Regions from separate parts of the Streptomyces sp. MB09-02B genome, predicted to be linked through region 2. Evidence: riboswitches for the same ligand, from Rfam matches in the RefSeq annotation. Region 2 holds a riboswitch; the other holds the start of a gene.

Region 1 (4,184 bases), on a different contig from region 2:
GTCCGAGCTTCAGCAGCAGCCCGGACAGTGGCGGCGCCCGCTCCCGGCCCAGCTACAGCAGCCCGGACTTCTCCAGCCCGGACTTCGGCGGCCCGGAGCACCAGCCGGACTGACAACGACCGCGATCAGGCAGCGGGAGCCGCACCCGAGCCCACTTCCCGGCCGTACGTGACGCTCCCGCCTCCGCGAACTCCTTGGACGTCTCCCGATGCCCAGGGCCCACTGCCTGCGCCACCGAGCACCAGAACTAGCCTCTGCTCACACAGTTCTGGGGGGACGTGCAGATCGAGAGCCCACCGGACGTCTGCGACCAAGCCGCGAACAGGTTGAGCGTCTGACGACGGCGCAGCGCGCCTGACGGAGCGGCGGTGCTCCCCTGAGCCCCGTGCCTCAGGGGAGCAGGCGACTGACGTCAGTCCGCCATCGGCAGATACACCCGGTTCCCCGCCTCCGCGAACTCCTTGGACTTCTGGGCCATGCCCGCCTCGATCTCGGTCCGGGAACCACCGTGCTCACGACGGATGTCCTGGGAGATCTTCATCGAGCAGAACTTCGGTCCGCACATGGAGCAGAAGTGAGCCGTCTTGGCCGGCTCGGCCGGGAGCGTCTCGTCGTGGAACTCGCGGGCCGTGTCGGGGTCGAGGGCCAGGTTGAACTGATCCTCCCAGCGGAACTCGAAGCGGGCGTCCGACAACGCGTCGTCCCACTCCTGTGCACCCGGGTGTCCCTTGGCGATGTCCGCCGCATGGGCCGCGATCTTATAGGTGATGACGCCGGTCTTCACGTCGTCACGATTGGGCAGTCCCAAGTGCTCCTTGGGCGTGACGTAGCAGAGCATCGCCGTGCCCCACCAGGCGATCATCGCGGCACCTATGCCGGAGGTGATGTGGTCGTACGCCGGTGCGACGTCCGTCGTCAGCGGGCCAAGCGTATAGAACGGAGCCTCATCGCAGATCTCCTGCTGCAGATCGATGTTCTCCTTGATCTTGTGCATCGGGACATGTCCCGGGCCCTCGATCATGGTCTGTACGTGGAAACGCTTCGCGATCCGGTTCAGTTCCCCGAGCGTGCGCAACTCCGCGAACTGCGCCTCGTCGTTGGCGTCCGCGATGGAGCCGGGCCGAAGGCCGTCGCCGAGGGAGTAGGTGACGTCGTAGGCGGCGAGGATCTCGCACAGTTCCTCGAAGTTCTCGTAGAGGAACGACTCCTTGTGGTGGGCGAGGCACCAGGCCGCCATGATCGAGCCACCGCGCGAGACGATGCCGGTCTTGCGGTTCGCGGTGAGCGGCACATACGCGAGGCGCACGCCCGCGTGGACCGTCATGTAGTCGACGCCTTGTTCGGCCTGCTCGATGACGGTGTCCTTGTAGATCTCCCAGGTGAGTTCCTCGGCCTTGCCGTCTACCTTCTCGAGCGCCTGGTACAGCGGCACCGTGCCGATGGGGACAGGGGAGTTGCGCAGCACCCATTCGCGGGTGGTGTGGATGTTCCGGCCGGTGGACAGGTCCATGACCGTGTCGGCGCCCCAGCGGGTCGCCCACGTCATCTTCTCGACCTCCTCCTCGATGGAGGAAGTGACCGCGGAGTTTCCGATGTTGGCGTTGACCTTCACCAGGAACCGCTTCCCGATGATCATCGGCTCGATCTCGGGGTGATTGACGTTCGCGGGCAGTACGGCCCGGCCTGCGGCGATCTCCTCGCGGACGACCTCGGGCGAGACGTTCTCCCGGACGGCCACGTACTCCATCTCGGGTGTGATCTCCCCGCGTCGTGCGTACGCGAGTTGGGTCACGGCCTGACCGTCACGGCTCCGGCGCGGCTGGCGCGGCCGCCCAGGGAACACCGCGTCGAGATTGCGCAGTCCGCCTCGGGGCGAGGTGTGCTTGATCCCGTCGTCCTCGGGGCGGACGGGACGGCCCGCGTACTCCTCGGTGTCTCCCCTGGCGATGATCCAGTTCTCGCGCAGGGGGAGCAGCCCCCGCCTGACGTCGGTCTCCGCGGTCGGATCGGTGTACGGCCCAGAAGTGTCGTACAGGGTGACGGACTGTCCGTTGGTGAGGTGCACCTGGCGGACCGGCACGCGCAGATCGGGGCGTGAGCCCTCGATGTACGCCTTGTGCCAGCCGATGGACTTCCCGGCCTCCAGGGACTGTTCACCCTGGCTGTTCTCGCCCTGGGACGCGGCGGGTGCCCCGTCCCCCTGGCTGGAGGCAGGCGTGCGTGTGTCCTCGATGGTCATGAGACCTACTCCCTACGCCGGCATTACCCGGTAACAGGTTCAGCGGTCGACGCAGCAATTTCCGCCCGCCGATGTTCCACGTGAAACATCGCGTCTGCGGAGGTCAACGCCCTCTCAGCCCGGTGCTCCGAGCTCCCGCGTGTGCAAAGGTGCCTCCACGCTAGCGGCAGATGTGGCGCGGTGAACAGTGGGCATCGCTCGTTCTTGCGATGATCGGTCGGTGACCACGACGCAGCAGCCCCCGCCTCCGCCCCCCGAGCCGCCCCACGGCCATGGCCCTGGAAACGGCCATGGGCATGGCTCCGACGGTGGCCATGGATACGGCTCCGGAGGCGGCCACGGCTCCGGAGGCGGCCACGGCTCCGGAGGCGGCCACGACCAAGGCCCGTCCTCCGGCGGCGGCCACGGCCATTCCCACAGCCACAGCCACGGCCCCGCCGCGCCCGTTTCGCAGCACCTGCGCAAGGTCATCGCGGCGGTGCTGATCCCCTTCGCGACCGCGGTCGTCGTGGGTCTCGTCGTGCTCTGGCCCGGCGGCGCCCCGGCGCACGAACGCACAGGGGTGGGCTTCGACCGACAGACACAGCAGGCCACCGTCACCAAGGTCGAAGAGGTCAGCTGCTCATCGGTGAACGCCTCGGGCGAGACCCCGACCGGCGACACGTCCACCGCCGAGGGCTCGTCCGCCCAACAGCAGGCGAACGGCACGTGCAAGAAGGCCACAGTCCGGGTCGACACCGGCGACGACAAGGGCCGTACCTTCACGGAGATCGTCCAGCCGGACCAGTCACGGCAGTTGGAAGAGGGCCAGGAGGTCGTGGTCGCCTACGAACCCGCCGCGCCCAAGGACCTGCAGTACTCGGTCACCGATGTGAACCGGAAGTTCCCGATGGTGCTGCTCGCCGGGATCTTCGCGCTCTCCGTCGTGGTCGTGGGCCGGATGCGCGGCCTCATGGCGCTGGTGGCGCTGGCGATCAGCTTCCTGGTGCTGACCCTCTTCATCCTGCCGGCCATCCTTCAGGGCTCGAACCCGCTGGTGGTGGCAGTGGTCGGGGCGAGCGCCATCATGCTCATCGCCCTCTACATGTGTCATGGGCTCTCGGCCCGGACCTCCGTGGCGGTGATCGGCACCCTGATCTCGCTCCTGCTGATCGGCCTGCTGGGCTCGGGGTTCATCGGCTCGGCCTATCTGACCGGCAACACGGACGACAACACCGGTCTGATCCATGGGCTGTACCCGACGATCGACATGAGCGGTCTGCTGCTCGCGGGCGTCATCATCGGCTCGCTCGGCGTGCTCGACGACGTGACGGTCACCCAGACGTCGGCGGTCTGGGAACTGCACGAGGCCAACCCGACGATGGGCTGGCGGAACCTGTACCGCGCGGGGATCCGGATCGGCCGGGACCACATCGCGTCGGTGGTCAACACCCTCGTTCTCGCCTATGCCGGTGCCGCGCTGCCGCTGCTGCTGCTCTTCTCGATCGCGCAGAGCAGTGTCGGCACGGTCGCCAACAGCGAGCTCGTCGCGGAGGAGATCGTGCGCACGCTCGTCGGCTCGATCGGTCTGGTGGCGTCGGTGCCGGTGACCACCGCGCTGGCCGCCCTGGTCGTCTCTGCCGACCGTCCGAGCAGCGCCGAAGCGGCGTCCGCGCCCGCTCCGGCGCGCGGCGGAAGAGGGCGCCGCCGCAAGCGCTGAAGCGTTACGGCACCCCGGCGCCGTAACGTTCAGCCCGCGCTCTGCTCCTCCGCCAGGATGCGGTCCAGCGCCTCGTCGAGCAGTGCGTCGAAGTCGGCGAGGGAACGCTCCTGCCCCAGCGGCACGAGCTTGTCGGTGCGGTCCAGGAAGGCCACCAGTGGTGCTGTGCCGACCCGGAACATCGCCTGGTCGCTCCCCACTTGCAGCCGGATCAGGACCTCGCCGAACGTCTCCGGATCGGCGGGC
Region 2 (4,184 bases):
ACGTCCGGGCCGAGGAGGGCGCGGGCGGCGGGGACCGGGAGGTCGCCCTGGCCGAGGTGCAGCACGTCCGCGCCGATGGCGTGGGCGACGTCCGCGCGGTCGTTGACGGCGAGCAGCTTGCCGTGCCGGCGGCAGGCGTCCGCGAAGACCTGGAGGTGCTCCAGCTCCTCGGCGGCCTCCATGCCCTTGTCGCGGAGCTGCACGATGTCCACGCCGCCGCCGAGGACCGCGTCCAGGAACCGCGGGAGGTCGCCCTGGCGCCTGCGGGCGTCCGTGCAGAGGTAGAGCCGGGCGTCGGCGAGCTGTGCGGCGGCGTCGGGCATGGGTGCGTCCCCCGTTGGCGTGAGTGATCGGTGCGGCGTACGGGGACGCGGCCCTCGCGGGCCCCGGCCCCCGTACGCCGTACGAGCGGGTGGTTCCGGTCAGACGGCGAGCGCCTGGGCGCGGCGCTTCACCTCCGTGCCGCGATTCTCGCTCAGGGCCTGGGCCGGTGTCCCGGGCAGGCTGGGGTCCGGAGTGAAGAGCCACTCCAGCATCTCTTCGTCGGTGAAGCCGTCGTCCCTCAGCAGGGTCAGGGTGCCGGTCAGGCCCTTGACCACCTTGTCTCCGTCGATGAAGGCGGCGGGGACGTGCAGCGCGCGGTTCTCACCACGGCGTACGGCGATGAGCTGGCCTTCCTTCACCAGCTGCCGCACGCGGGTCACCTCGACGTCCAGCATCTCTGCGATGTCGGGGAGGGTCAGCCACGCGGGGACGAGAGCATCGATCTTTGCGTCAATCTCGGTCACGTCTCCAAGACTGCCATCTGGGACTGACAGTGGGTAGCCGAGCCGCCTCCGGCGGGGCGACGAAAGGTGCGTGGCGCGCCGGACGGCGGGAGAACACGCTCCGGCCTACGCCTTCGCCGCCTTCAGCGGCCTCGCCGCATCCTCCAGCAGCAGCGGGTCCATCGGTGTGCCCGCCTCGATCAGGCGGCGGCCCTGGGCCAGGTCCCGGGGGCGGCCCACCGCCAGCAGGGCGACCAGCCGGGTCTCGCGCAGCCAGCACACCGACCAGGCGGCGCCGGTCGGGTCGCCGCGCCGGACCATGGTGTCGGCCGAGGCGTGGTCCCCGGCGTACTGGACGAACCGGCCGAACTGCTCGGACCAGAAGTAGGGCACGGGGTCGTAGGGCTCTGGGGTCTCACCGACGATGTTCGCGGCGACCGTGCGGGGGCCCTGGAGGGCGTTGTCCCAGTGGTGCACGAGGAGGCGCCGACCGTACCTGCCCGAGGGGAAGGAGGCGCAGTCACCGACGGCGTAGACGTCCGGTGCGGACGTGCGCAGATGGTCGTCGGCCACCACCTCCCCCTGGGCGCCGAGCTCGATGCCGGAGTCCGTCAGCCAGGCCGTGGCGGGGCGCGCGCCGATGCCGACGACGACCGCGCCGGCCGGGATCCGGGTGCCGTCGTCCAGGACCACCGTCCCGGGCTCGACGCGCTCCACGCGCGCGTGGGTGCGCAGCGTGGTGCCGCTGTCGGCGTACCAGGCGGTCATCGGGGCGGCCACCTCCGCCGGGAGCGCGCCCGCGAGTGGGCGGTCGGCCGCCTCGACGACCGTCACCGCGCAGCCCGCCTCACGGGCGGCCGTGGCGAACTCGGCGCCGATCCAGCCCGCGCCCACGACCACGATGTCGTGCTGCCGTGCCAGCACGGGCCGCAGCCGCTCGGCGTCGTCCAGGGTCCGCAGCAGATGCACCCCGGGCACCCCTTCGGCGCCCGGCAGCCGGATCGGTTCCGCGCCGGTCGCGACGACGAGGACGTCGTACGGGACGGGGCCGACGGGCGTGTCCAGTTCGTGGTCGGCGGGGCGCAGGCCGGTGACCTCGCGGCCCAGCCGGAGGTCGATGCCGAGCGCCTCGAAGTCGACGTCGAAGGCGGAGCCCTCGGCGTTGCCGAGCAGGACGGCCTTGGAGAGGGGAGGGCGGTCGTAGGGCTGGTGCGGCTCGGCGCCGAGCAGGATCACGTCGCCGGTGAAGCCCTGTTCCCGCAGGGCGACCGCCGTCTGCACGCCCGCCATGCCCGCGCCCACGACGACCACGCGCCGCGCCGGTGATCCGCCCCTCAGCTGCGTCTGCTCGCTCACCCGATCACCATAGACAACTGATATTCGGTCAGTCAGGGGGTGGGCGATCAGGTCGTCCGGAAGGGGGCGGGCGGTGGCGCTCAGCGGGCGCGGTCCGCGGGCTCGTCGACCTGCTCCACCACGCTCGTACCGCTGCCGGGCCGCGACTCCCACTCCCAGGTCTCCTCCAGCCGGACCCGCCCGTCGGGCAGTTCGACGACGAGGGACACACAGTGCCCGGAGGCGGTGGTGCCGTCGGTCTTCAACTGCACGTAGCGGAAGTCCAGGCGGTCCCCCGCGCGCGTGCCCACGAGCCGGCCGCGCACGACGTCGCCGCCCGCGTAGTCCGCCCAGATCTCGCCGTCCTCCTCGTGGTACGTGAACCGGGTGCGGGTGCCCACCTGACCTGGGGCCTGGTCGGCGACGGGGGCGAGGACGAGACCTTCGAGCGAGCGGGCCATGGGCACGGGCTCCCTTACTGAGGCGATCGGCGGGGGCTAGGGTGGGCCACCGTAGAGCACTCGCGGGAGCCCGGACGCACCGGGCTGAGAGGGAGGCTGGCGGCCTCCGACCGTACGAACCTGATCCGGGTCATGCCGGCGAAGGGAGGGGCTGGACGCCCATGTCGCGTACGCACACGTCAGACGTCCTCGTCGTGGGGGGCGGGATCATCGGCCTCGTCACGGCGTGGCGGTCCGCGCAGCGCGGGTTCGCCACGGCCGTGGTCGATCCCGAGCCGGGCGGCGGGGCCGCGCGGGTGGCGGCCGGGATGCTCGCCGCCGTGACCGAACTGCACTACGGCGAGGAGACGCTGCTCGGGCTCAACCTGGAGTCCGCGCGCCGCTACCCGGACTTCGCGGCCGAGTTGACGGAGGCCACCGGCCTCGACCTCGGCTACCGCCGCTCCGGCACCCTCGCCGTCGCGCTCGACGCCGACGACCGCGCCCATCTGCGCGAACTGCACGCCCTGCAACGCCGGTCGGGCCTCGACTCGGAGTGGCTGAGCGGGCGGGAGTGCCGTCGCCTGGAACCCATGCTCGCGCCGGGCGTGCGCGGCGGACTGCGGGTCGACGGGGACCACCAGGTCGACCCGAGGCGGCTCTCGGCGGCCCTGGTCGCGGCCTGCGAACGCGCCGGGGTGGTGTTCCACCGGGCCTGGGCCGAGGAGCTGTCGGTGGCCCGGGACCGGGCCACCGGGATCCGGACCGGCGACGGCGACCGGCTGAGTGCCGGACACACCGTCCTCGCCGCGGGCAGCCTCAGCGGGCGGCTCGCGGGGGTGCCGGTCGACGTGCGGCCGCCGGTGCGGCCGGTGAAGGGGCAGGTGCTGCGGCTGACCGTGCCGAAGCCGTACGCGCCCTTCCTGACCCGTACCGTGCGGGCCGTGGTGCGCGGCAGCCAGGTCTATCTGGTGCCGCGCGAGAACGGCGAACTCGTCGTCGGCGCGACCAGCGAGGAACAGGGCTGGGACACGACGGTCACCGCGGGCGGGGTGTACGAACTGCTGCGGGACGCCCACGAACTCGTCCCAGGGATCACCGAACTGCCGCTCACCGAGACCCGTGCGGGACTGCGCCCCGCCTCCCCCGACAACGCCCCGCTCCTCGGCCCGAGCGGACTGGACGGCCTGCTCCTGGCGACCGGCCACTACCGCAACGGGGTGCTTCTCACGCCGGTCACCGGCGACGTCATGGCCGAGGTGCTGACCACTGGTGAACTGCCGGCGGAGGCACGCGACTTCACCCCCCTGCGGTTCCGCGCCGGCGCGGCCCGCGAACTCCTGGAGCAGCCCGTATGAGCACCAGCCGTATGAGCACCACCGGGACCCTGACCGTGTCCGTCAACGGGGAGCCGCGGCAGGTCGCCCCCGGCACGGCCCTCGACGCGATCGTGCGGACGCTCACGCCGTCCGTCTCCGGTGTCGCCGCCGCCCTCAACGAAACCGTCGTCCCGCGCGCGCGGTGGACGACCACCGCCCTCGCCGAGGGGGACCGTGTCGAGGTCCTCACCGCCGTCCAAGGAGGCTGATCCCATGGCAGACGACCCCTTCGTCCTCGGCGGCACGACCTACGCGTCCCGCCT

What was found. Region 2 has a riboswitch for thiamine pyrophosphate ahead of thiO (glycine oxidase ThiO). Riboswitches for the same ligand answer to the same signal wherever they lie in the genome.
Region 1: another riboswitch for thiamine pyrophosphate. It lies ahead of thiC (phosphomethylpyrimidine synthase ThiC); the one in region 2 lies ahead of thiO (glycine oxidase ThiO).

What each region holds. Positions count from the first base shown of each region.
Region 1 covers NZ_JARGEE010000002.1:33,448-37,631, forward strand. The annotation lists gene P1P70_RS00645 (hypothetical protein) at 1-113, shown strand, start outside; gene thiC (phosphomethylpyrimidine synthase ThiC) at 413-2,239, opposite strand; TPP riboswitch at 2,232-2,388, opposite strand; gene P1P70_RS00655 (YibE/F family protein) at 2,460-3,938, shown strand; gene P1P70_RS00660 (SsgA family sporulation/cell division regulator) at 3,968-4,184, opposite strand, start outside.
Region 2 covers NZ_JARGEE010000088.1:18,394-22,577, forward strand. The annotation lists gene thiE (thiamine phosphate synthase) at 1-323, opposite strand, end outside; gene P1P70_RS15250 (Rv2175c family DNA-binding protein) at 423-788, opposite strand; gene P1P70_RS15255 (FAD-dependent oxidoreductase) at 894-2,123, opposite strand; gene P1P70_RS15260 (hypothetical protein) at 2,204-2,563, opposite strand; TPP riboswitch at 2,616-2,727, shown strand; gene thiO (glycine oxidase ThiO) at 2,725-3,900, shown strand; gene thiS (sulfur carrier protein ThiS) at 3,930-4,130, shown strand; gene P1P70_RS15275 (thiazole synthase) at 4,135-4,184, shown strand, end outside.